One region of the Streptomyces sp. NPDC052701 genome, then DNA from elsewhere that is predicted to be linked to it. Evidence: predicted binding sites of a transcription regulator. Region 1 holds the regulator's gene; the other holds the start of a gene.
What was found. Region 1 encodes HrcA, which represses chaperone genes, less so after heat shock. Its sites were predicted from a motif close to TTNGCACTCNGNNNNNCNGAGTGCNAA; they were not measured.
Positions count from the first base shown of each region.

Region 2: groL (chaperonin GroEL) is a predicted target of HrcA. The motif match lies at 7,849-7,875, and genes of this name have one in related genera.

Region 1 is NZ_JBFATO010000004.1:102,120-113,860, forward strand. It holds gene AB0L29_RS07205 (16S rRNA (uracil(1498)-N(3))-methyltransferase) at 1-698, opposite strand, end outside; gene AB0L29_RS07210 (nitronate monooxygenase) at 695-1,825, opposite strand; gene dnaJ (molecular chaperone DnaJ) at 2,027-3,160, opposite strand; gene hrcA (heat-inducible transcriptional repressor HrcA) at 3,160-4,176, opposite strand; gene AB0L29_RS07225 (MBL fold metallo-hydrolase) at 4,388-5,119, shown strand; gene AB0L29_RS07230 (DUF3097 domain-containing protein) at 5,151-5,957, shown strand; gene hemW (radical SAM family heme chaperone HemW) at 5,958-7,190, opposite strand; gene AB0L29_RS07240 (SpoIIE family protein phosphatase) at 7,219-9,168, opposite strand; gene AB0L29_RS07245 (AMP-binding protein) at 9,722-11,596, opposite strand.
Region 2 is NZ_JBFATO010000002.1:120,857-132,597, forward strand. It holds gene AB0L29_RS03630 (extracellular solute-binding protein) at 1-1,195, shown strand, start outside; gene AB0L29_RS03635 (DUF3263 domain-containing protein) at 1,254-1,559, shown strand; gene otsB (trehalose-phosphatase) at 1,567-2,436, opposite strand; gene AB0L29_RS03645 (trehalose-6-phosphate synthase) at 2,600-4,003, opposite strand; gene AB0L29_RS03650 (glucosyl-3-phosphoglycerate synthase) at 4,076-5,020, opposite strand; SAM riboswitch class I at 5,178-5,346, shown strand; gene thrC (threonine synthase) at 5,365-6,654, shown strand; gene AB0L29_RS03660 (MoaD/ThiS family protein) at 6,651-6,926, shown strand; gene AB0L29_RS03665 (cold-shock protein) at 7,365-7,568, shown strand; gene groL (chaperonin GroEL) at 8,040-9,662, shown strand; gene AB0L29_RS03675 (NADH:flavin oxidoreductase) at 9,857-10,984, shown strand; gene AB0L29_RS03680 (carboxylesterase family protein) at 11,065-11,741, shown strand, end outside.

The DNA of each region.
Region 1 (11,741 bases):
GCGGTCCCGGCGGTCGAGGTGCGCAGCACGCTGCGCCCCAGCCGGTACGCCCTGGCGCCCGCCTCCTCGAAGAGCGCCAACTCCTCGGGGGAGACCCCGCCTTCGGGACCGACGACCAGCACGATCTCGCCGCGGGAGGGCAGTTCGGCCGTGGCCAGCGGCTCCGACCCGGTCTCGTGCAGGACGGCGGCGAAGTCCGCGTCGGCGAGAAGTGAGGCAACCTGCCGGGTCGTCGCCGCGTCCGCCACCTGCGGGAAACGCACCCGGCGGGACTGCTTGCCGGCCTCCCGGGCCGTCGCCCGCCACTTGGCGAGGGCCTTCAGCCCCCGCTCGCCCTTCCACTGCGTGATGCAGCGCGCCGCCGCCCACGGCACGATCGCGTCGACGCCGACCTCGGTCATCGTCTCAACGGCCAACTCCCCGCGGTCTCCCTTGGGCAGCGCCTGCACCACCGTGATGCGGGGCGACTGGGGCGGTTCCTCGTCGACCGCCGACAGGTGGACGACCAGCCGGTCCTTGCCCTCGGCGCCGACCACCTCGCCCTCCGCCCAGCGCCCGGCGCCGTCGGTGAGGACGACCCGCTCCCCCGGCCGCAGCCTCTTCACGGAGACGGCGTGCCGCCCCTCGGGCCCGTCGAGCACGTACCGGCCGCCGCCGTCCGCCGCGAAGTGCTCGATCACGAACACCGGCGCGGTCATCGGCCCGCACCCCCCGCCGGGAACCCCGACAACGCTGTCCGGGCGGCGGCGAGTTCACCGGCCAGCAGCTCCACGAGCCGCCCCGCCGGCACCTCCCGCGCCATCCGGTGCCCCTGTCCCGCCCACAGCGCCATGCCCTGCGCGTCGCCCGCCTTGGCCGCGGCCTTGCGCAGCGGCGCGGTGAGGTGGTGGACCTCGGGGTAGGCGGCGGGCGCGTACGGTCCGTGCTCGCGCACGAAGCGGTTGACCAGGCCGCGGGCCGGGCGCCCGGAGAAGGCCCGGGTCAGCTCGGTGCGGACGAACAGCGGGTTGGTCAGCGCCTGCTTGTGCAGGGTGTGCGCCCCGGACTCGTGGGTGGCGAGGAAGGCCGTGCCGAGCTGGGCGGCGCTCGCGCCCGCCGCGAGCACCGCGGCGATCTGGCTGCCGCGCATGATGCCGCCGGCGGCGACGACGGGCAGGCCGACCGCCTCCCGGACCTGGGCGAGCAGCGACAGCAGCCCGAGCCCGGACCCGTCCGCCTCGGGGACGTCCCGGTGCGTGCCCTGGTGGCCGCCCGCCTCGACGCCCTGCGCGATCACCGCGTCCGCGCCCGCCCGCTCCACGGCGCGGGCCTCCTCGGCGGTGGTCGCGGTGACCAGGACGAAGGTGCCGGCGCGGTGCAGGGAGTCGACGACCTCGCGGCTCGGCACGCCGAAGTGGAACGACACCACCGGCACGGGGTTGTCGAGGAGTACGGCGAGCTTGGCCTCGTAGCCGTCGTCCCGGCCGCTGTCGGGGTCGCCGAGCTCGGTCTCGTACCAGGCGGCCTCGCCGGAGAGTTGGTGGGCGTAGATTTCCACGGCGGCCGCGTGGGAGGGCGCGGCGTCGGCCGCGCGGGGGGAGCCGGCGCCCGCGCCGGGGTGCTCGGGCTGCGGCACGAACAGGTTCACGCCGAAGGGCCGGCCCGTCAGGCTCCGCAGCTGCTTGATCTCCTGGTACATCCCGTCGGCGGTCTTGTACCCGGCGGCGAGGAAGCCGAGCCCGCCCGCCTCGGACACGGCGGCGGCGAGCCGCGGCACGGAGACGCCGCCCGCCATGGGGGCCTGCACGATCGGGTGGGGGAAGAGATCGGTCAGCGCGGAGGACATGACGGCATGGTGTCACGCTCCCCGGACGAGCCCGAATCCGGCCCTCCGTCCGGCACGGGCCGGGAACCCGACCGGCACGGTCCCCCGGCGGACCCGGTCCCGGCGCCCGCCGAAGGCGTCCTTCGACCGTGAGGACGACCCCTGCCGCCCCGGCCGGCCGGGCCCGCCCGGAGGGACGGCCCCCGGGCCCCGGCCCTCACGTCAGCGGCCGTTGAAGGCGTCCTTCAAGCGCGAGAACAGCCCCTGCTGCCCCGGCTGGAACTGCCCCTGCGGGCGCTCCTCGCCGCGCAGCTTGGCCAGCTCGCGCAGCAGGCGCTCCTGCTCCGGGTCGAGCTTGGTCGGCGTCTGCACCTCGACGTGGACGATGAGGTCACCGCGACCGCCGCCCCGCAGGTGCGTCACGCCCCGGCCGTGCAGCGGGATCGACTGCCCGGACTGCGTACCCGGGCGGATGTCGACCTCCTCCATGCCGTCCAGCGTCTCCAGCGGCACCTTGGTGCCGAGGGCCGCCGCCGTCATCGGGATCGTCACCGTGCAGTGCAGGTCGTCGCCGCGCCGCTGGAACATCGGGTGCGGCAGTTCGTGGATCTCGACGTACAGGTCACCGGCGGGACCGCCGCCGGGGCCGACCTCGCCCTCGCCGGCGAGCTGGATGCGGGTGCCGTTGTCGACGCCGGCCGGGATCTTGACGGTGAGCGTGCGGCGGGAGCGCACCCGGCCGTCGCCCGCGCACTCGGGGCACGGCGTCGGGACCACCGTGCCGAAGCCCTGGCACTGCGGGCAGGGGCGGGAGGTCATGACCTGGCCCAGGAAGGACCGGGTGACCTGCGAGACCTCGCCCCGGCCCCGGCACATGTCACAGGTCTGCGCCGAGGTCCCCGGCGCGGCGCCCTCGCCGTTGCAGGTGGTGCACACCACGGCCGTGTCGACCTGGAGGTCCTTCGTGGTGCCGAAGGCGGCCTCGTCGAGCTCGACCTCGATGCGGATCATCGCGTCCTGGCCGCGGCGGGTGCGCGAGCGCGGACCACGCTGCGACGCCGTGCCGAAGAACGCGTCCATGATGTCGGAGAAGTTCCCGAAACCGCCGGCCCCGAAGCCGCCGGCGCCGCCGCCGGACTGCGAGAGCGGGTCGCCGCCGAGGTCGTAGACCTGCTTCTTCTGCGGGTCCGACAGCACCTCGTAGGCGGCGTTGATCTCCTTGAACCGCTCCTGGGTCTTCGGATCGGGGTTGACGTCCGGGTGCAGCTCGCGCGCGAGCCGCCGGAAGGCCTTCTTGATCTCTTCCTGCGACGCGTCGCGGCGCACGCCGAGTACGGCGTAGTAGTCCGTGGCCACTACGACTCCGCCAGGATCTGTCCGACGTACCGTGCCACTGCGCGTACCGCTCCCATCGTTCCCGGGTAGTCCATGCGGGTCGGTCCGACCACGCCGAGCTTGGCGACTGCCTCGCCGCCCGAACCGTAGCCGACCGACACGACGGACGTGGAGTTGAGTCCTTCGTGGGCGTTCTCGTGACCGATGCGGACGGTCACGCCCGGATCCTTGGCCTCGCCGAGCAGCTTGAGGAGCACGACCTGCTCCTCCAGCGCCTCCAGCACCGGCCGGATCGTGAGGGGGAAGTCGTGCGCGAAGCGGGTCAGATTGGCGGTCCCGCCGATCATCAGCCGCTCCTCGTTCTCCTCGACGAGTGTCTCCAGCAGGGTGGAGAGCACGGTCGAGACCGTACCGCGGTCCTCGACCTCGAAGGCCTCGGGCAGGTCCTCCACCAGGCCCGGCACGTCCGTGAAACGGCGACCCGCGACCCGGCTGTTGAGCCGCGCGCGCAGGTCCGCGAGGGACGTCTCGCCGAAGGGCGCCGGACAGTCGACCACGCGCTGCTCGACGCGCCCGGTGTCCGTGATCAGCACGAGCATCACCCGGGCCGGCGCCAGCGACAGCAGCTCCACGTGCCGCACGGTCGAACGCGTCAGCGACGGGTACTGCACGACCGCGACCTGCCGGGTCAGCTGCGCGAGCAGCCGCACCGTGCGGGCCACCACGTCGTCCAGGTCGACGGCGCCCTCGAGGAAGTTCTGGATGGCGCGCCGCTCGGGCGGGCTCATCGGCTTGACGCCGGCTAGCTTGTCGACGAACAGGCGGTAGCCCTTGTCGGTGGGGATGCGCCCGGCGCTGGTGTGCGGCTGGGCGATGTACCCCTCCTCCTCCAGGGCCGCCATGTCGTTGCGGACGGTGGCCGGGGAGACGCCGAGGTTGTGCCGCTCGGTGAGCGCCTTGGAGCCGACGGGCTCCTCGGTGCCCACGTAGTCCTGGACGATGGCGCGCAGCACCTGAAGCCTGCGTTCACTGAGCATCCGCGCACACCTCCAGAAGTCGTCCGCCCGGTGTCCTGCCCGTCATGGCCTGTCGTGGCCCGTCATGACCCGACACTGCCTGGCACCGCCTGGCACTCTGCGCGTGCGAGTGCCAAGCTTCCCCGGCCCAGTGTACGGCGGTGGGGTACACCCCGGGCAAGGTCGGTCCCGCGGGGGCCTCCCCGCACCGCTTCCCCGTTAGCGTCGCCGTATGACGGTGACTTGGGAAGAGCTGGGGTGGGAGCGGGTCGCGGCCGGGGTGGGGCGGTGCCGGCTGCCGGTGTGGGACTGCACGGCGGGGCTCGTCGTCGGCGCGGGGGCCGCGCTGCTCGTCGACGCCGGATCCAGCCCGGCCGAGGGCGCGCGGCTGCGCGCCCAGGCGCGGGAGCTCGCCGGGCACCGTGTGACGCATCTCGCGCTGACCCACCCGCACTTCGACCACGTCTTCGGGGCGGCGGCGTTCGCCGGCGCGCAGACGTTCGGCGCGGTGGGCGTGGACGGGGTGTTCACGCGCGCGCGTGACCGCGAGGAGCTGCGCGCGGACGCGGTCCGCCACGGCCTGGACGCCCGGACGGCCCGGGAGGCGGTGGACGCGCTGGTCCCGCCGCGCCACCTGGTCTCCGGCGAGCGGACCCTCGACCTGGGCGCGGGCCGCCAGGTGCTGCTGGCGAACGTGGGCCCGGGTCACACGGCCCACGACCTCGCCGTGCTGGTGCCGGGCACCCCGGAGGTCGTCTTCTGCGGCGACCTGGTCGAGGAGTCCGGCGACCCGCAGGCGGGCCCGGACGCCGTGCCCTCCCGCTGGCCGGCGGCCCTGGACCGGCTGCTGGACCTGGGCGGCGAGGACGCGCTGTACGTGCCCGGTCACGGAGCGGTCGTCGACGCGGCGTTCCTGCGGGCGCAGCGGGACGCCCTGGCGGCGCGTTTCGGCGTGTCGCGATGACCGGCGCCGGGCTTCTCCTATCGTCATCCGAATGCGCCAGTACTCTCCGGACCTGACACCCCCGTGGAAGAAGCCCCGGCCCGTCCCCGAGGTCCCGGCGGAGCCGGGCCTGGTGGTGGAGGAGGCGGGAACGGGGTTCTGCGGCGCGGTGATCCGCTGCGAGGCGGGCACGGTGACGCTGGAGGACCGCTTCGGCAAGCACCGGGTGTTCCCCCTGGAGCCGCGCGGGTTCCTGCTGGAGGGCCGGGCGGTGACGCTGGTGCGGCCGCCCTCGGGGCCGGTCCGCCCCACCCGCACCGCCTCCGGCTCGGTCGCCGTCCCCACCGCACGCGCGCGCGTGGCGCGCGCCGGGCGGATCTACGTCGAGGGCCGGCACGACGCCGAGCTGGTGGAGAAGGTGTGGGGCGACGACCTGCGCGTCGAGGGCGTGGTCGTGGAGTACCTGGAGGGTATCGACGACCTGCCGTCCGTCGTCGAGGAGTTCGGGCCGGGCCCCGACGCCCGGCTGGGCGTCCTGGTCGACCACCTGGTGCCGGGCACGAAGGAGTGGCGCATCGCCCAGGCGGTGACGAGTGAGCACGCGCTGGTGGTGGGCCACCCGTTCGTCGATGTCTGGGAAGCGGTGAAACCGGCCGCCCTGGGCATCGAGGCGTGGCCGCGGGTGCCGCGCGGCCAGGACTGGAAGACGGGGGTGTGCCGCGCGCTGGGCTGGCCCGAGAACACCGGCGCCGCCTGGCGGGCGATCCTGGGGCGGGTGCGGTCGTACAAGGACCTGGAGCCGGAGCTGCTGGGGCGGGTGGAGGAGCTGATCGACTTCGTGACGGCCCCCGCGGGCTGATCAGTCCACCAGGTCCCTGACCACGGCGTCCGCCAGCAGCCGGCCCCGCAGCGTCAGCACCGCCCGCCCCTCCTCGTACGGTCCTTCCTGCAGCAGCCCCTGCGACAGGGCCCGCCGGGAGGCGGCCAGGCCCTCCTCCCGCAGCAGCGCCAGCGGCACCCCCTCCCGCAGCCGCAGCTCCAGCAGGATCCGCTCCACCCGGCGGTCCTCCCGCGACAGCACCTCGCGCCCGGCACCCGGCGACCGTCCGGCCGCCAGCGCCGCCGCGTACGCTCCCGGGTGCTTCACGTTCCACCAGCGCACCCCGCCGACGTGGCTGTGCGCGCCGGGTCCCGCGCCCCACCAGTCGGCGCCCCGCCAGTACAGCTCGTTGTGCAGGCAGCGGGCCGCCCGGGAGGTGGCCCAGTTCGACACCTCGTACCACTCGAAGCCCGCCGCGGACAGGGTCTCCTCGGCGATCAGGTAACGGTCGGCGTGGACGTCGTCGTCGGTCGCCGGGATCTCGCCCCGGCGGATGCGGCGGGCGAGCTGCGTGCCCTCCTCCACGATCAGGGCGTAGGCGGAGACGTGGTCGGGCCCGGCGCCGAGGGCCGCGTCCAGGGAGGCCCGCCAGTCGTCGTCGGACTCGCCCGGCGTGCCGTAGATCAGGTCCAGGTTGACGTGCTCGAAGCCCGCCGCGCGCGCCTCCGCGACGCACGCCTGCGGGCGTCCGGGCGTGTGCGTGCGGTCCAGGACCCTCAGCACGTGCCGCCTCGCGCTCTGCATCCCGAAGGAGACCCGGTTGAAGCCGCCCTCGCGCAGGGTCGCGAGGTACGCGGGGCCGACCGACTCCGGGTTCGCCTCCGTGGTGATCTCCGCGTCCGCCGCCAGCCCGAACTCGTCGCGGATCGCGGCGAGCATCCGTACCAGGTCGTCCGCGGCCAGCAGCGTCGGCGTACCGCCGCCCACGAAGACCGTGCGGACCTCGCGCGGGTCGTCGCCGAGGACCTTGCGGGCCAGGCGGACCTCGTCGATCAGCGTCTCGGCGTAGTTGTCGCGGGAGGCGAGCACGCCGCCGGTGCCGCGCAGCTCGGTGGCGGTGTAGGTGTTGAAGTCGCAGTAGCCGCAGCGGGTCGCGCAGTAGGGGACGTGCAGGTAGAACCCGAGGGGCCGGCCGGCGGCCCCGGCCAGCGCGTGCGGGGGCAGCGCGCCGTCGGCGGGGACGGGCTCGCCGTCGGGGAGTGCGGAAGGCATGCCCTCCATTGTCCAGCACCGCGGGAGGTCACTCCGCCTGGAGCACCAGCAGCGCCAGGTCGTCGGCCGGCGGACGCGGCCCGAACTCGTGGACGAGCCGCTTGATCCGCTCCGCCGTCAGCTCCGCGTCCAGCCCGGCGCAGCCCGCCAGCGCCGCCGCGAGCCCGTCCCCGTCGTCGAACTGGCGCGAGCCGTCGCGCCGCTCGGTCACGCCGTCCGTGACGCACAGCAGGGTGTCGCCGGAGCGCAGCTCGAACGTCTCGCCGGTGTAGGCCGTGTCCTCGACGACCCCGAGGAGGGTCTGCGGCCGCGCGACGGTACGGACCGTGCCGTCGGGGCCGAGGAGCAGCGGCAGCGGGTGCCCCGCGGAGGCGAGGGTGCAGCGGACGCCGCCGTCGAAGGGGACCAGCTCGCCGTAGAGGAGGGACAGGAAGCGGGTCTGGGGGCCGTCGCCGGGCAGGGCCGGTCGGGCGCCGGCGGCCACCAGGGCGCGGGCGGCGGCGTCGGCGGCCTCGGTGGCGTCGTCGAGCAGGAGCTGGTTGAGGCGGTCCAGGACGTCGGCGACCCGGTATCCCTCGCGGGCCAGCAGCCGCAGCCAGGGGCGGGCGAGGCCGATGACGACGGCGGCCTCGGGCCCCTTGCCCTGGACGTCGCCGACGGCGAAGCACCAGCGGCCGTCGCCGGCCGGGAACACGTCGTAGAAGTCGCCGCTCGGCCCGCCCTTGTCGTACGGCTCGTAGACGAGGGCGCTGCGCACCCCGGGGATCTCGGCGACGGCGCCGGGCAGCAGCCCGCGCTGGAGGACGGCGCTGATGGTGGCCTGCCGGGCGTACTGGCGGGCGGCGCCGACGGCGAGCGCCACCCGGCGGCTGAGGTCCTCGACCAGGCCGGTGATCTCGTCGGGGAAGCGGCCGGTCCCGGACCGCCCGATGACCAGGGTGCCCAGCGGCCGCCCGCCGGCGGTGAGCCGGTAGGCGAGCGCCGCGCCGGGGCCGCCCAGGGCGTCGGCGGGCCAGGGGTAGGCGAGGGGGCCGGACCTCCCCCACTCCCGGCCGCGCCCGAACGGGGGCTCCCCCGGCGGGTCGTACGGGTGCGGCGGGTCCTTCTCCAGGGCCCGGCGCAGTTCCTCGACGCGGCTCTCGCTGCCGTGCCAGACCCGGGCGAGACGGGCCCCGGCCGGGTCCGTGCCGTCGCTCCAGCCCCCGCGGCCGGTGGCCTCGTCCTCCAGCCACACCGCGCACCAGTCGGCCAGCCGCGGCACGATCAGCTGTCCGGTCAGGGCGGCGACCAGGTTCTCGTCGAGCTGCCCGGCGAGCAGGTCGGAGGCCTCGGCGAGGAAGGACAGGGCCCCGCGGCCCAGCCAGTCCCGGCCGGCCTCGGCCCGAGGGGGCTCGGGGGCGAGCATCCCGGCGACCTCGAGCCCGCGCTCCAGGGCGCGCTCCTCGGTGCACGCCTCGGCCTCCTGGCCGGCGGGGCGGCCCTCGGGGGCCAGCCGCGCCCACACCGTCTTGGCGTCCGTGCGGTAGGTGATGCCCCAGGCCTCCGCCAGCGCGGCGACGAGCCGCAGGCCGCGCCCGTACTCCGGTTCCCCGCCGGGCGGGTCGGACTCGCCGCCGCGCGGGGCGCGCGAGGGGTGGTGGTCGCGGACCTCCAGGAGGAGCGCGCCGGTCTCCTCCAGCCGGCACGTCAGCTCGACGCCGGTGCCGGCGTGGACGACGGCGTTGGTGACGAGTTCGCTGACGACCAGCAGGGCGTCCTCGGCGAGGCGGTCGGTGAGGTGCTCGGTGCCGGGCGCCCCGAGGCCGGTCCAGTCGGCGAGCGCCGTGCGCACCAGCGCGCGGGCGGAGCCGGGGGCGAGGGAGCTGCCGGGCAGGTTCGCGTGCGCCCGCGGGTGCGCCGGCGCGGACGCCTCGGACGCGTGCGCAGGCACCTCGGAGGCACGGGACAGCGTCTCCCGTTGCGTAGGAATGGCCCCCATGGACAGCTCCCCGTGCGGTTCGTGCGGATACGCCTCGGCCGATGCCGACAGGGTGACAGACCGGGTGCGCCCGTGAGCGCCGAGTTACCGAAGTGGGTCGCGATGGGTGAGAACACCGCTGCGCGTGCGGTCGGACACGGGCGGGAAGACGCTCACATTCGAGCATCCGGTCGACGTCCCCCCGCTCGCCGCGAGGGCGGGGGGCCGGGGGCCGGGGCGGCGGCCCTCGTGAAGTCGCCGGGGACCGGGGGCCGGCCACGGGATCGTCGCCGGACTCCTGCGGTCCGCCACCGGACCACCGACCGCGGCGTCCGCTGCGCCCCGGGGGCGCGGCGGGTGAGGGGAGGGCCGGCTCGACGAGCGGTTCCCGCCGCACCGGGCGGGCGGGAGTCCGACGGCGGGGCCCGGGCGGAGCGCCCGCGCGCAGGGGTCCGGGAACCACGGCGCCGGACACCCGGGCCACGGGGGACAGCCGGGGCCAGGGGGGACAGCCGGGGCCAGCCGGACGCCCCGGGCCAAGGGGAGACCCGGGGCCAGGGGGACCGCCCTGCCCCTACGCCTCGCGCGTGCCCTGGTACATCTCGTCGATCAGGTGCTTGTACTCCCGCTCGACGACCGGCCGCTTCAGCTTCAGGCTCGGGGTGATCTCCCCGTGCTCGACGTCGAGGTCGCGCGGCAGGAGGCGGAACTTCTTGATGGTCTGCCAGCGCTGCAGTCCGGCGTTGAGCCGCTGCACGTACCCGTCGACCATCTCGACCGTGGCGGGCGCGGCGACGATCTCGGCGTACGACCTGCCCTCCAGCCCGTTCTCCTCCGCCCAGTCCCGGACGGCCGCCTCGTCGAGGGCGATTAGGGCGGTGCAGTAGTTCCGGTCGGCGCCGTGCACGAGGATGTTGGAGACGTACGGGCAGATCGCCTTGAACTGTCCCTCGACCTCGGCCGGCGCGACGTACTTGCCGCCGGACGTCTTGATCAGGTCCTTCTTGCGGTCGGTGATCCGCAGATAGCCGTCGGGCGAGAGCTCGCCGATGTCACCGGTGTGGAACCAGCCGTCCGGCTCCAGCACCTCGGCGGTCTTCTCGGGCAGCCCGTGGTACCCCTGCATGATGCCGGGGCCGCGCAGCAGGATCTCGCCGTCGTCGGCGATGCGCACCTCGGTGCCGGGCAGCGGCTTGCCGACGGTGCCGGTGCGGTAGGCCTCGCCCGGGTTGACGAAGGAGGCGGCCGAGGACTCGGTGAGGCCGTAGCCCTCCAGGATGTGGATGCCGGCGCCGGAGAAGAAGTAGCCGATCTCGGGAGCCAGGGCCGCCGAACCCGACACGCAGGCGCGCAGCCGGCCGCCGAAGGCCTCGCGGATCTTGGAGTAGACCAGGGCGTCGGCGATCCTGTGCTTGGCGGACAGGCCGAGGGGCGCGGTGCGGTTGCCGGTGCGGCGGAAGTTGTCCTGGGTGACCTTGGCGTACTCCCGGGCCACCTCGGCGGCCCACTGGAAGATCTTGTACTTGGCGCCGCCGCCGGCCTTCGCCTTGGCCGCGACCCCGTTGTAGACCTTCTCGAAGATGCGCGGCACGGCGGCCATGTACGTCGGCTGCACGACCGGCAGGTTCTCGATGATCTTGTCGACGCGGCCGTCGACGGCGGTGACGTGCCCGACCTCGATCTGGCCGGAGGTGAGCACCTTGCCGAAGACGTGGGCGAGCGGCAGCCACAGGTACTGCACGTCGTCCGCGCCGACCAGCCCGGTCGCGGCGATCGCCTTGGCCATGTACGACCAGTTGTCGTGCGGCAGGCGCACGCCCTTGGGGCGGCCGGTGGTGCCGGAGGTGTAGATGAGGGTGGCCAGCTGGTCCCTGGTGATCGCGGAGACGCGCTCCCTGATCAGCTCGGGGTCCTTCTCCAGGCGGGCCGCGCCGCGCTTCTCCAGCTCGTCGAGGGTGAGGATCCAGTCGGCCGTCTCGACACCGGCCGGGTCGATCACCACGACATGGGTGAGCTCGGGCAGCTCGGCCCGCTTCTCCCTCGCCTTGGCCAGCTGCTCGGCGTTCTCCGCGACGAGCACCTTGCTCCCGGAGTCCGAGAGGATGTACGCGGACTCGTCGGCGTTGGTCTGCGGGTAGACCGTGGTCGTCGCGGCGCCCGCGCACAGGATGCCCAGGTCGGCGAGGATCCACTCGACCCGCGTCGAGGACGCCAGCGCCACCCGCTGCTCCGGCCGCACGCCCAGCTCGATCAGGCCGGCCGCGATCGCGAAGACCCGCTCGGCGGCCTGCGCCCAGCTCAGCCCCTTCCATTCGTCCGGGCCCTGGCCGGAGGCCGACGGGACGGGGTAGCGGTAGGCCTCGGCGTCCGGCGTGGCCGCCACGCGCTCCAGGAAGAGGGCCGCCACGGACGGCGGACGGTTCTCGATCAGTTGCTGTGCGTCGCTCACGACATCCTCCGGGGCCCGCGACAGTGCGGCTGGCTCAGGTGCGGCTGGGTTCCCTCGCGGGCTGTTGTTTAACTCGCGAGTAACTATCGAGCAGGGATCAGAGTAAAGGCCGACCGGCCCCTGCGTAAGGGCCTCCGGCCTGTCA
Region 2 (11,741 bases), on a different contig from region 1:
TCTCGGCGGTGCCTCGGACGACGTGACGCTGAAGCTGGTCGCCGCCGACTACGGCGACAGCGCGGCCAACAGCTCCGAGAAGTACTGGGACCGTCTCGTCGAGGAGTACGAGGCCGAGCACCCCGGCGTGAAGATCGACGTCAGCGTCCACTCCTGGAACGACGTCGACCGCGAGGTCAAGGAGATGGTCGCCGCCGGGAATCCGCCGGACATGGCGCAGATCGGCGCGTACGCCGACTACGCGGCCAAGGACCTGCTCTACAAGGCCGACGATCTGCTCTCCATACCCGTCCAGGCCGACTTCGTCTCCCAGCTGTCCGGCGCGGGCGAGGTCAACGGCGTGCAGTACGGCATGCCCTTCGCCTCCTCCACGCGCGTGCTCTTCTACAACAAGACGCTCTTCGCCGAGGCCGGGATCACCCCGCCCAAGACGTGGGACGAGCTGGCCGCCGCCGCCAAGGCGCTCAAGGCCGAGGGCGTGAAGTACCCCTACGCCCTGCCGCTCGGCTCCGAGGAGGCGCAGGCCGAGACCCTGCAGTGGATGCTCAGCGGCGGGGGCGGCTACACCGACGACATCGGCACCTACGCCATCGACTCCCCGCAGAACGTCCAGACCTTCGCCTGGCTGAAGGACGAGCTGGTCGCCAAGGGCCTGACCGGCCCGGTCGCGCCCGGCAAGCTGAACCGGGCCGACGCCTTCGCCGCCTTCGCCGACGGCGACGTCGGCATGCTCAACGGGCATCCCTCGCTGATGGACATCGCCGCCAAGAAGGGCGTGAAGTTCGGCATCGTGCCCACGCCGGGGATCGAGGGCGAGAGCCGGGTCACCCTCGGCGTCGCCGACTGGATGACGGCCTTCCGGAAGAACGGCCACCGCGAGCAGATCGGCGACTTCCTGGACTTCGTGTACAGCGAGAAGAACGTGCTCGACTTCTCCCGCCGGTACGACCTGCTGCCGGTCACCACGTCCGCGTCCGAGACGATGGCCGCCGCCGAGGGGGACCGGCACCTCAGGACGTTCCTCGAGGAGCTGCCGTCCTCCGAGCTCTACCCGGTCGACAAGACCTCGTGGGCGGAGGTCAGCACCCGGATCAAGGAGGGGATCGGCCGGGCGGTCGCGCCCGGCGGCAGCCCTTCGGACGTCCTGGGCCAGATCCAGGCGGCGGCGACGCGGGCGGAGAACGCCCAGCAGTAGTCCCCGGCGGCCCCCGCTGTCGGCGGCGGGGGCTACCGTGCCGGACATGGACCCCGACATGGACCCCGGCACCGACCCCGGCACCGACCCCGACACGGACCCTGTCGCGGATTCCGGCACCGGCCCCGGTACCGACCGGGAGCGGCTCGGCCGCAGGGAGCAGGACATCCTCGCGCTCGAACGCCGCGGCTTTCCCGGCCCCGGCGCGAAGGAGCGGGCGATACGGGAGGAGCTGGGCCTGGCGCCCGTGCGCTACTACCAGCTCCTCAACGCGCTGCTCGACGATCCCCGCGCCCTGGCCCTCGACCCGGTCACGGTGAACCGGCTGCGCAGGGTGCGGGAGGCCCGCCGCGCCGAACGCTGAGCGCGTCTCAGCCGAGCCGCGCCGCGAGCCCCGCCAGCAGGCGCACGACGCCCTCGGGCCCGTCCACCACCAGGTCCGCCCGCTCCCGCAGCTCGGCCACCTCGTCGCTGCCGCTGCACACCAGCAGGCCGGGGGTGCCGTCGGAGCGGAGCCTGTCGACGGCGGCGAAGGCGGGCAGGTCGCCGAGGTCGTCTCCGGCGTACAGGACCGACTCGGCGCCGATCTCGCGGGCGTGGTCGAGGAGGGCGACGCCCTTGTCCACGCCCGGCGGGCGCAGTTCCAGGACCATCCGGCCGGGCTCGACGATCAGGCCGTGCCGGGCGGCCAGGCCGGTGAGGGGCTCGCGCAGCGCCTCGAACGCGGCCTGCGGGTCGGCGGCCCGGCGGGTGTGCACGGCCACCGCCCGGCCCTTCTCCTCGATCCAGGTGCCCCGCCAGGCGCCGATCCGGTCCAGGAACCCCGGCAGCTCGGCGCGGACGGCGGCGACGCCGGGGTGCGGGGCCGGGGCGCTGACGGTGCCGGTGACGGCGTCCCAGCGCTCGGCGCCGTAGTGCCCGAGCACGACGAGGTGCTCCAGTCCGGGGACGCCCGCGAAACCGCCGTTGCGCACGGCGACCCCGGCGGGCCGGCCGGTGACCACCGCCACGGCGGCCACCTTCGGGGCGAGCGCGGCGAGCGCGGGCACCGCGTCCGGGTGCGCCCGCGCCCGCTCGGGGTCGGCCACGATGGGCGCGAGCGTGCCGTCGAAGTCGAGGCCGATCAGCGCCTTGCCCGGCCGCGCGAGAAGAGCGTCCAGCCCCTCCCGCCCGGCCCGCGTGGCGGGCGTCGGCAGGGATGCGCTGGCGTTCGGGTCGGTGAAGTGCGTATGGCTGCCCATACGGCGAACCTATCCAGGCGACGCGGGCTCACGCATGGCCGCGCGCGGGGGGTGCGGACGGCCGTGCCGCGCGGACAGCACGGCCGCGCGGCACCGGCCGGGGACGGCACCGGCCGCCGGGCCGGTCCCTCCACCCGGGGCCAGCCGTCCGCGCATCCGCGCGTCAGCGCGTCAGCGCCTCCAGCTGGTCCAGGAACCACCGGCCGGGCGGCAGCGCCGTGGCCGCCGCGGCCAGGCGCTTGGTGCGCTCCGCCCGTTCCTCCGGGCGCATCGACAGCGCCTCGTGCAGGGCGCGGGCGGTGCCGGTCACGTCGTAAGGATTGACGGTGAGCGCGTCCTCGCCGAGCTCCTCGTGCGCGCCCGCCTCACGCGAGAGCACCAGCGCGCAGCCCGCGTCGGAGACCACCGGGACCTCCTTGGCGACCAGGTTCATGCCGTCCCGGACGGGGTTGACCAGGGCCACGTCGGCCAGCCGGTACGCCGCCAGGGAGCGGGCGAAGTCGTCCTCGACGTGCAGGACGACCGGCTTCCAGTCCGGCGTCCCGTACTCCTCGTTGATCTCCTGCGCCAGACGCCGCACCTCGGCCGTGTAGTCCCGGTACACGGCGAGGTCCTGCCGCGAGGGGTAGGCGAAGGCGACGTGCACCACGCGCTCGCGCCACTCGGCGTGCGAGTGGAGCAGCTGCCGGTAGGCCAGCAGGCCGCGCACGATGTTCTTGGACAGCTCGGTGCGGTCGACCCGGACGATCGTCCTGCGGGCGCCGCCGCCGGGTGCGGTGCCGATCTCCTCGCGCAGCGCCGCCATCCGCTCCTCGACGTCCGCCTCGTGCGCGCGGCGGCGCAGGAAGTCCCCGTCGGCCCCGAGGCCGTGCACGCCCACCCGGGTGCCCCCGAGCCCGCCCGCGAACTGCTCGCAGCACGCGGTGAACGCGTCCGCCCAGCGGCGGGTGAGGAAGCCGAGCCGGTCGGCGCCCAGCATGCCGCGCAGCACCTGGCCGGCGATGTCGTCGGGCAGCATCCGGAAGTACTCCGGCGGCGCCCACGGCGTGTGCGAGAAGTGGCCGATGCGCACGTCCGGGCGCAGCTCGCGGAGCATGCCCGGCACCAGCGTCAGGTGGTAGTCCTGCACGACCACCGCCGCGCCCGGCGCCGCCTCCTCGGCCAGCGCCTCGGCGAAGGCCCGGTTGTAGCGCTCGTAGGACGTCCACTGCCGCCGGAACTCCGCGTCGAAAACCGGCTCCAGCGGCGTCTGGTACAGCATGTGGTGCACGAACCACAGCACGGAGTTGGCGATGCCGTTGTACGCGTCGGCGTGCACGTCGGCGGGGACGTCCAGCATCCGCACGCCGTCCTCGCCCACGCCCCGCCGGACCGCCTCCCGGTCGCCGTCGGACAGCGCCGAGCACACCCACAGCGCGCCCGCGTCCGGGCCGATCGCCGACAGCCCGGACACCAGCCCCCCGCCGCCCCGCCTGGGGTGCAGCGAACCGTCCTCGCGCACCTCGTAGGAGACCGGGCCACGGTTGGAGGCCACCAGTACCTGCGCAGCACCGTACGTTGAAGCCATACGCCTCAACCTAGCCACGCCCCGCCCGCTCAAACGTACGGACCGGCCGTACGCGACCGGAAACACATCCGGTCAGGCGGCCCTGCGCGCCCGGTACTCGGCTATCTCCGCCATCGGCGGCCGCTCCTCGGTGTCCACGGAGTAGGTCCTCGGCTCAAAACCGTCCTCGCCCCGCTCGAACTGGGTGAGGGAGGGCCGGATCAGGTGGCCCCGGGCGAGGCGGAGCTGGGCCGTGCGGTAGATCGCGGCGGCCATCCGGCCGAGCGCCTGCCCGTCCTGGTGCCGGTGCCTGCGCACGCCCACGTCGACCTGGGCGAGGGCGTCCAGGCCCACCAGGTGCAGGGCGTCGACCAGCATGCCGAGCTCCACGCCGTAGCCGACGGGGAACGGCAGCCGTTCCAGCAGGGAGCGGCGGGCCGCGTACTCGCCGCCGAGCGGCTGCACGAAGCCGGCCAGCTGCGGCCAGTGCATGTTCAGCAGCGGCCGGGCCATCAGCTCGGTGACCCGGCCGCCCTGCCCGGCCGCGCCGCCCAGCGGGCGGTCGTACATGGCCTTCACCAGGTCGACGTCCGGGTCGGTGAGCAGCGGGCCCACGATCCCGGAGACGAAGTCGGAGGAGAACTCCCTCAGGTCGGCGTCGACGAAGCAGACGACGTCCCCGGTCGTGGCCAGCAGGGAGCGCCACAGCACCTCCCCCTTGCCGGGGACCGCCGGCAGGCGCGGCAGGATCGCGTCCCGGTGCACCACCGTCGCGCCCGCGGCGGCGGCCACCTCGGACGTGCGGTCCGTGGACCCCGAGTCGACCACGACGAGCTCGTCGACGAGCGGGACCTGCTGCACGAGGTCGTGACGGATGGCGGCGACGATGTCGCCGACCGTCTCCTCCTCGTTGAGCGCGGGCAGCACGACGCTGACCGACTGGCCCGTGGCGCGTTTCGCGGCGAGGATCTGGTGGAGCGGCCGGTCGGTGACGGACCAGGAGCGGGTGCTCAGCCAGCGCTCGACTTCTTCCAGCACGGTCTGCGGCTCCTCACTGTTCGGATCACGGGATCTTCGTGTGATCCATCTCGCGGTTCGGACGACTATCTCAACTGTCCTGGCCGTCGGTTACAGTCTTGGACAACGCGGATGACCATCGCATGTCGGGGGTCACCGCCGTTTCACAACCACATACAGCTCATCCAGAGGGGCAGAGGGACACGGCCCGATGAAGCCCCGGCAACCCTCCAGCCGGTTCTCGTTCCGGCCGCTGTGCGCGCACGGCGGACCGCTCGGCGAGGCTCCCGGCTAGGGAAGGTGCCAAATCCGTCTCACGACGAGATGCGTCGTGAGGAAGATGAGGAGAAAGGGCCTCGCCTCACATGGCTGTGCAGACCGTTGCAAGCACCACCGATTCCGCCGCCTCCGTCGACCTGGGCCCCGCCGCGGCGCTGTCCTGCCGCGAATGCGGCCACCGCGTCCCCCTCGGCCCGGTCTTCGCGTGCGAGGAGTGTTTCGGCCCGCTGGAGATCGCCTACGACTTCTCCGCCCACCGGCCCGAGGAACTGCGCAGGCGGATCGAGGCGGGCCCCGCGAACATCTGGCGCTACGCGCCGCTGCTGCCGGTCCCGGCCGACGTGGCCGGCAAGCCCAACCTCAACCCCGGCTGGACCAAGCTGGTCAAGGCCGACAACCTGGCGCGCGAGCTCGGCGTGACCGGCGGGCTCTACGTGAAGGACGACTCCGGCAACCCGACGCACTCCTTCAAGGACCGCGTCGTCGCCCAGGCCCTGGAAGCCGCCCGCGCCTTCGGCTTCACCACCCTGTCCTGCTCCTCCACCGGCAACCTGGCCGGCGCCGTCGGCGCCGCCGCCGCCCGCGCCGGCCTGCGCTCCTGCGTGTTCATCCCGCACGACCTGGAGCAGGGCAAGGTCGTCATGGCCGCCGTCTACGGCGGCGAGCTGGTCGGCATCGAGGGCACCTACGACGACGTCAACCGCTTCTGCTCCGAACTGATCGGCGACCCGGCCGGCGAGGGCTGGGGCTTCGTCAACGTCAACCTGCGGCCCTACTACGCGGAGGGCTCCAAGACCCTGGCGTACGAGATCTGCGAGCAGCTCGGCTGGCGGCTGCCGGACCAGATCGTCGTGCCGATCGCCTCCGGCTCGCAGCTCACCAAGATCGACAAGGGGCTGCGGGAGCTCATCGCACTCGGGCTGGTCGAGGACCGGCCGTACAGGATCTTCGGCGCGCAGGCCGAGGGCTGCTCGCCGGTCTCCGCCGCCTTCAAGGCGGGCCACGACGTGGTGCGTCCCCAGAAGCCGAACACCATCGCCAAGTCCCTGGCCATCGGCAACCCGGCGGACGGCCCCTACGTCCTGGACATCGCGCGCCGCACCGGCGGTGCCGTGGAGGACGTGACGGACGAGCAGGTGGTGGACGCGATCAGGCTGCTGGCCCGGACCGAGGGCATCTTCGCCGAGACGGCGGGCGGCGTGACGGTCGGCGTGACGCGCAAGCTGATCGAGGACGGCGTCCTCGACCCGACGAAGACGACCGTCGTGCTGAACACCGGCGACGGCCTGAAGACCCTCGACGCGGTGGCCGGCACCGGCCTGACCGCCACCATCCGCCCGACCCTGGACTCCTTCCGAGAGGCTGGCCTCGCATGAGCGTGACCGTCCGCATCCCCACCATCCTGCGCACCTACACCGGCGGCCGGGCCGAGGTGACCGCCGAGGGCGCGACCCTGGCCGAGGTCATCTCGGACCTGGAGAAGAACCACACGGGCATCGCCGCCCGGGTCCTGGACGACCAGGGCAGGCTGCGCCGCTTCGTCAACGTGTACGTCGACGACGACGACGTCCGCTTCGAGCAGGGCCTGGAGACGGCCGTCCCGGACGGCGCCGGCGTGTCCATCATCCCGGCGGTCGCCGGAGGCTGACCGGGACTGCTCGTTACCTTCGGTAAGCGACGTCACCGAGAGTTCACTGAATTGCCCCCTCCGCGAGAGAAGCGGAGGGGGCAATTCAGTGTGATTGAGCGCGGTACAGTTGGGGAACACGATGCCGGTCCCTTGATCGGGAACTTCGAATTCCTGCCGCGCGCCCGACGATATGTAGCCAAAGTGTGGGCGTCTTTCGCGGCTTTTGTGCCATGTGTACGGCCCGGCTTGCCCTGAATTCAGGCGAATTCTCGCCACATTCCGGACTGGGTGCGTCCGGAATTCTCGTCCGACTGACCTGTTGCAGACGGCAGTTGGACAGATACATTCGGCCGCGGTCGACGCGTTCCGGCGCACGCCCCCACCGTGGGGGGTGAGGTCTGACCCGGATCCGCGAAGTGTGGATCTGTGCAAGGGCCAGTAATAGGGGAGTTAGGCATGGCTCAGGGCACCGTCAAGTGGTTCAACGCGGAGAAGGGGTACGGCTTCATCGCGGTCGACGGTGGTGCGGATGTTTTCGTCCACTACAGCGCGATCCAGATGGACGGCTACCGCACCCTGGAAGAGGGCCAGCGGGTCGAGTTCGAGATCTCGCAGGGCCAGAAGGGCCCGCAGGCCGACATGGTTCGCGTCACTGCCTGAACGCGCGACCGACCGCAGGCGAATCTGCTTCCGACGAAGGGCCCGCACCCCGGGGTGCGGGCCCTTCGCCCTGCCCGGACCCCGCACGCCTCCCCGGACCCCGCACCCCTGCCCGGCCCTCGGGACCCTCCGCCGCCTCCGGGACCCTCCCTCCATCGTCTCCGGGACCCTCCCCCCACCGTCTCCGGCGCCCTCTCCATACCGTCTCCGGAGCCCTCCCCGCACTGCCCCCGCGCCTTGTTCGCGCGCGGCTGAGCGCCCCCTCCGACCCCCGGAGGCGCTTGCACTCGACAGGGGCGAGTGCTAATCATTGGCGTTAGCACTCTGAAGGTGAGAGTGACAGCTGGAAGGACCGGGTCGGTGAGGCCACGGGTCGGGCGGGGCAAGGAGCCCTCTCCGGTCGGGGCCGTCCGTCGCGGGCGCGGGCGCGGTCCGAAGTAATCACCCCCAGTCCTGGAGGGACCACTTCACATGGCCAAGATCATCGCGTTCGACGAGGAGGCGCGGCGCGGCCTCGAGCGCGGCATGAACCAGCTCGCGGACGCCGTGAAGGTGACGCTCGGCCCCAAGGGCCGCAACGTCGTCCTCGAGAAGAAGTGGGGCGCGCCCACGATCACCAACGACGGCGTCTCCATCGCCAAGGAGATCGAGCTCGAGGACCCGTACGAGAAGATCGGCGCCGAGCTGGTCAAGGAAGTCGCCAAGAAGACGGACGACGTCGCCGGTGACGGTACGACCACCGCGACCGTCCTCGCCCAGGCGCTCGTGCGCGAGGGCCTGCGCAACGTCGCCGCCGGCGCCAACCCGATGGCTCTGAAGCGCGGTATCGAGAAGGCCGTCGAGGCCGTCTCCGCCGCCCTGCTGGAGCAGGCGAAGGACGTCGAGACCAAGGAGCAGATCGCCTCCACGGCCTCCATCTCCGCCGCCGACACCCAGATCGGCGAGCTGATCGCCGAGGCCATGGACAAGGTCGGCAAGGAAGGCGTCATCACCGTCGAGGAGTCCCAGACCTTCGGTCTGGAGCTGGAGCTCACCGAGGGTATGCGCTTCGACAAGGGCTACATCTCGGCGTACTTCGCGACCGACATGGAGCGTATGGAGGCCGTCCTCGACGACCCGTACATCCTGATCGCGAACTCCAAGATCTCCTCCGTCAAGGACCTGCTCCCGCTCCTGGAGAAGGTCATGCAGTCGGGCAAGCCGCTGCTGATCATCGCCGAGGACGTCGAGGGCGAGGCCCTGTCGACCCTGGTCGTCAACAAGATCCGCGGCACCTTCAAGTCCGTCGCCGTCAAGGCCCCGGGCTTCGGCGACCGCCGCAAGGCCATGCTCGGCGACATCGCCATCCTCACGGGCGGCGAGGTCATCTCCGAGGAGGTCGGCCTCAAGCTGGAGAACGCCACCCTCGACCTGCTGGGCAAGGCCCGCAAGGTGGTCATCACCAAGGACGAGACCACCATCGTCGACGGTGCCGGCTCGGCCGAGCAGGTCCAGGGCCGCGTGAACCAGATCCGCGCCGAGATCGAGAACAGCGACTCCGACTACGACCGCGAGAAGCTGCAGGAGCGCCTGGCGAAGCTGGCCGGCGGCGTGGCCGTCATCAAGGCCGGTGCCGCCACCGAGGTCGAGCTCAAGGAGCGCAAGCACCGCATCGAGGACGCCGTCCGCAACGCGAAGGCCGCCGTCGAGGAGGGCATCGTCGCCGGTGGTGGCGTGGCCCTGCTGCAGGCCTCGCAGGTCTTCGAGAAGCTGGAGCTGGAGGGTGACGAGGCGACCGGCGCCCAGGCCGTGAAGCTCGCGCTGGAGGCCCCGCTGAAGCAGATCGCCGTCAACGCCGGCCTCGAGGGCGGCGTCGTGGTGGAGAAGGTGCGCAACCTGACCCCGGGCCACGGCCTGAACGCCGCGACCGGCGAGTACGTCGACCTGGTCGCCGAGGGCATCATCGACCCGGCGAAGGTGACCCGTTCCGCGCTGCAGAACGCCGCCTCCATCGCCGCGCTGTTCCTCACCACCGAGGCCGTCATCGCCGACAAGCCGGAGAAGGCCGCCGCGCCCGCCGGCGGCGGCATGCCGGGCGGTGACATGGACTTCTGATCCCGCGCGGATCGGACCCGTCCTGACCGAGGGCGGCACCCCCTGGACGCAGGGGGTGCCGCCCTCGGGCGTGTCCGGGATCACAAGGTGACGCGCGGGCCGGGCGGAATGCCTCCCCGCGGCGGCCGGGTTGACCTGGGAGTGCGGTGAATGCATGCGCACATACCACCTGGTTCACCCCGAGGAGCCCCGAAGTGACCGTCTCCGAGTCCGCCGCCTCCCGCGCCGCCGACATCCTCTCCCGGCCGGCCTCCATCAACGGTCTAACTGTCCCGAACCGCATCGCGATGGCGCCCATGACCCGCATGTTCTCCCCGGGCGGGGTGCCCGGCGAGGACGTGGCGTCCTACTACGCCCGCCGCGCCGCCGCGGGCGTCGGCCTGATCGTCACCGAGGGCACGTACGTCGGCCACGCCTCGGCCGGGCAGAGCGACCGGGTGCCGCGCTTCCACGGGGAGGAGCAGCTGGCGGGCTGGGCGAAGGTCGCCGAGGCCGTGCACGCGGCGGGCGGCACCATCGTGCCGCAGCTGTGGCACATCGGCATGGTCCGCGAGCAGGGCGACCCGCCCTTCCCGGACGCCCCCGCCGTCGGCCCCTCCGGTCTGCGCATCGGCGCGACCGAGCCCACCGGCAAGGTCATGACCCAGGCCGACCTGGACGAGGTCGTCGGCGCCTTCGCCGAGGCCGCCGCGGCCGCCGAGCGCATCGGCTTCGACGGTGTGGAGCTGCACGGCGCCCACGGCTACCTCATCGACCAGTTCCTGTGGGCGGCCACCAACCGCCGTACCGACGCCTACGGCGGCGACCCGGTGGCCCGCACCAGGTTCGCGGCGGAGATCGTCGCCGCCGTCCGCGAGAAGGTCTCGCCCGAGTTCCCGGTGATCTTCCGCTACTCGCAGTGGAAGCAGGAGGCCTACGACGCGCGCCTCGCCGAGACCCCGGAGGAGCTGGAGGCGATCCTGACCCCGCTCGCGGCGGCCGGTGTGGACGCCTTCCACGCCTCGACGCGCCGGTACTGGGTGCCGGAGTTCGACGGCTCGGACCTGAACCTGGCCGGCTGGACGAAGAAGCTCACCGGCAAGCCCGCCATCACGGTCGGTTCGGTCGGCCTCGACGGCGACTTCATCAAGGCGTTCCAGGGCCAGGGCGCCGGGGTCGGCGACCTCGACAACCTCCTGGACCGCCTGGAGCGCGAGGAGTTCGACCTGGTGGCCGTGGGCCGGGCACTGCTCCAGGACCCGCGGTGGGCGCAGAAGGTCCTCGCGGGCCGCTTCGACGAACTGGCGCCGTACGACCCGGCGTCGCTCAAGACCCTCCGCTGAGCCGCGTCCGCACCACGGCATAGGGTCCCCCGGACGGCCGGCCGCCGCTCGTTCGGCGGCACCTGGTGAGGGAGGACTCGATGACGACGACCGATCCCGTGGTGCGGACCGCCTCCGGTGCGGTGCGCGGGCGGCGGGAAGAGGACCTGGCGGTGTTCCGCGGCATCCCGTTCGCCGCGCCCCCGGTGGGGGAGGCCCGGTTCGCCGCCCCGCGCCCGCCCCGGCCCTGGGACGGCATACGCGAGGCGTACGCCTTCGGCCCGCCGCCCCCGCAGGAGGCGGCGGGCCTGGCGGGCCGCGAGGCCCTGCGGGCCCTGCCGGCCGGCGACGAGTGGCTGACCCTCAACGTCTGGACGCCCGACCCGGACCCGGCGGCCCGCCGCCCGGTGATGGTGTGGATCCACGGCGGCTCCTACCGGTTCGGCCACTCCGGCAGCCCCGGTTACGACGCCCGGCTGCTCGCCCGCGACGGCGACCTCGTCGTCGTCACCGTCAACTACCGCCTGGGTTTCGAGGGGTTCGCCCGGATCGAGGGGGCGCCCGCCAACCGGGGCCTGCTCGACCAGGTGGCCGCGCTGGAGTGGGTCCGGGACAACGTCACCGCGTTCGGCGGCGACCCGGACCGGGTCACCGTCTTCGGCGAGTCGGCCGGGGCCGGCTCGATCGCCGCGCTGCTGGCCATGGAGCGCGCGGCCGGACTGTTCCGCCGGGCCGTCGTCCAGAGCCTGCCCGGCACGTACTTCTCCGACGAGCTCGC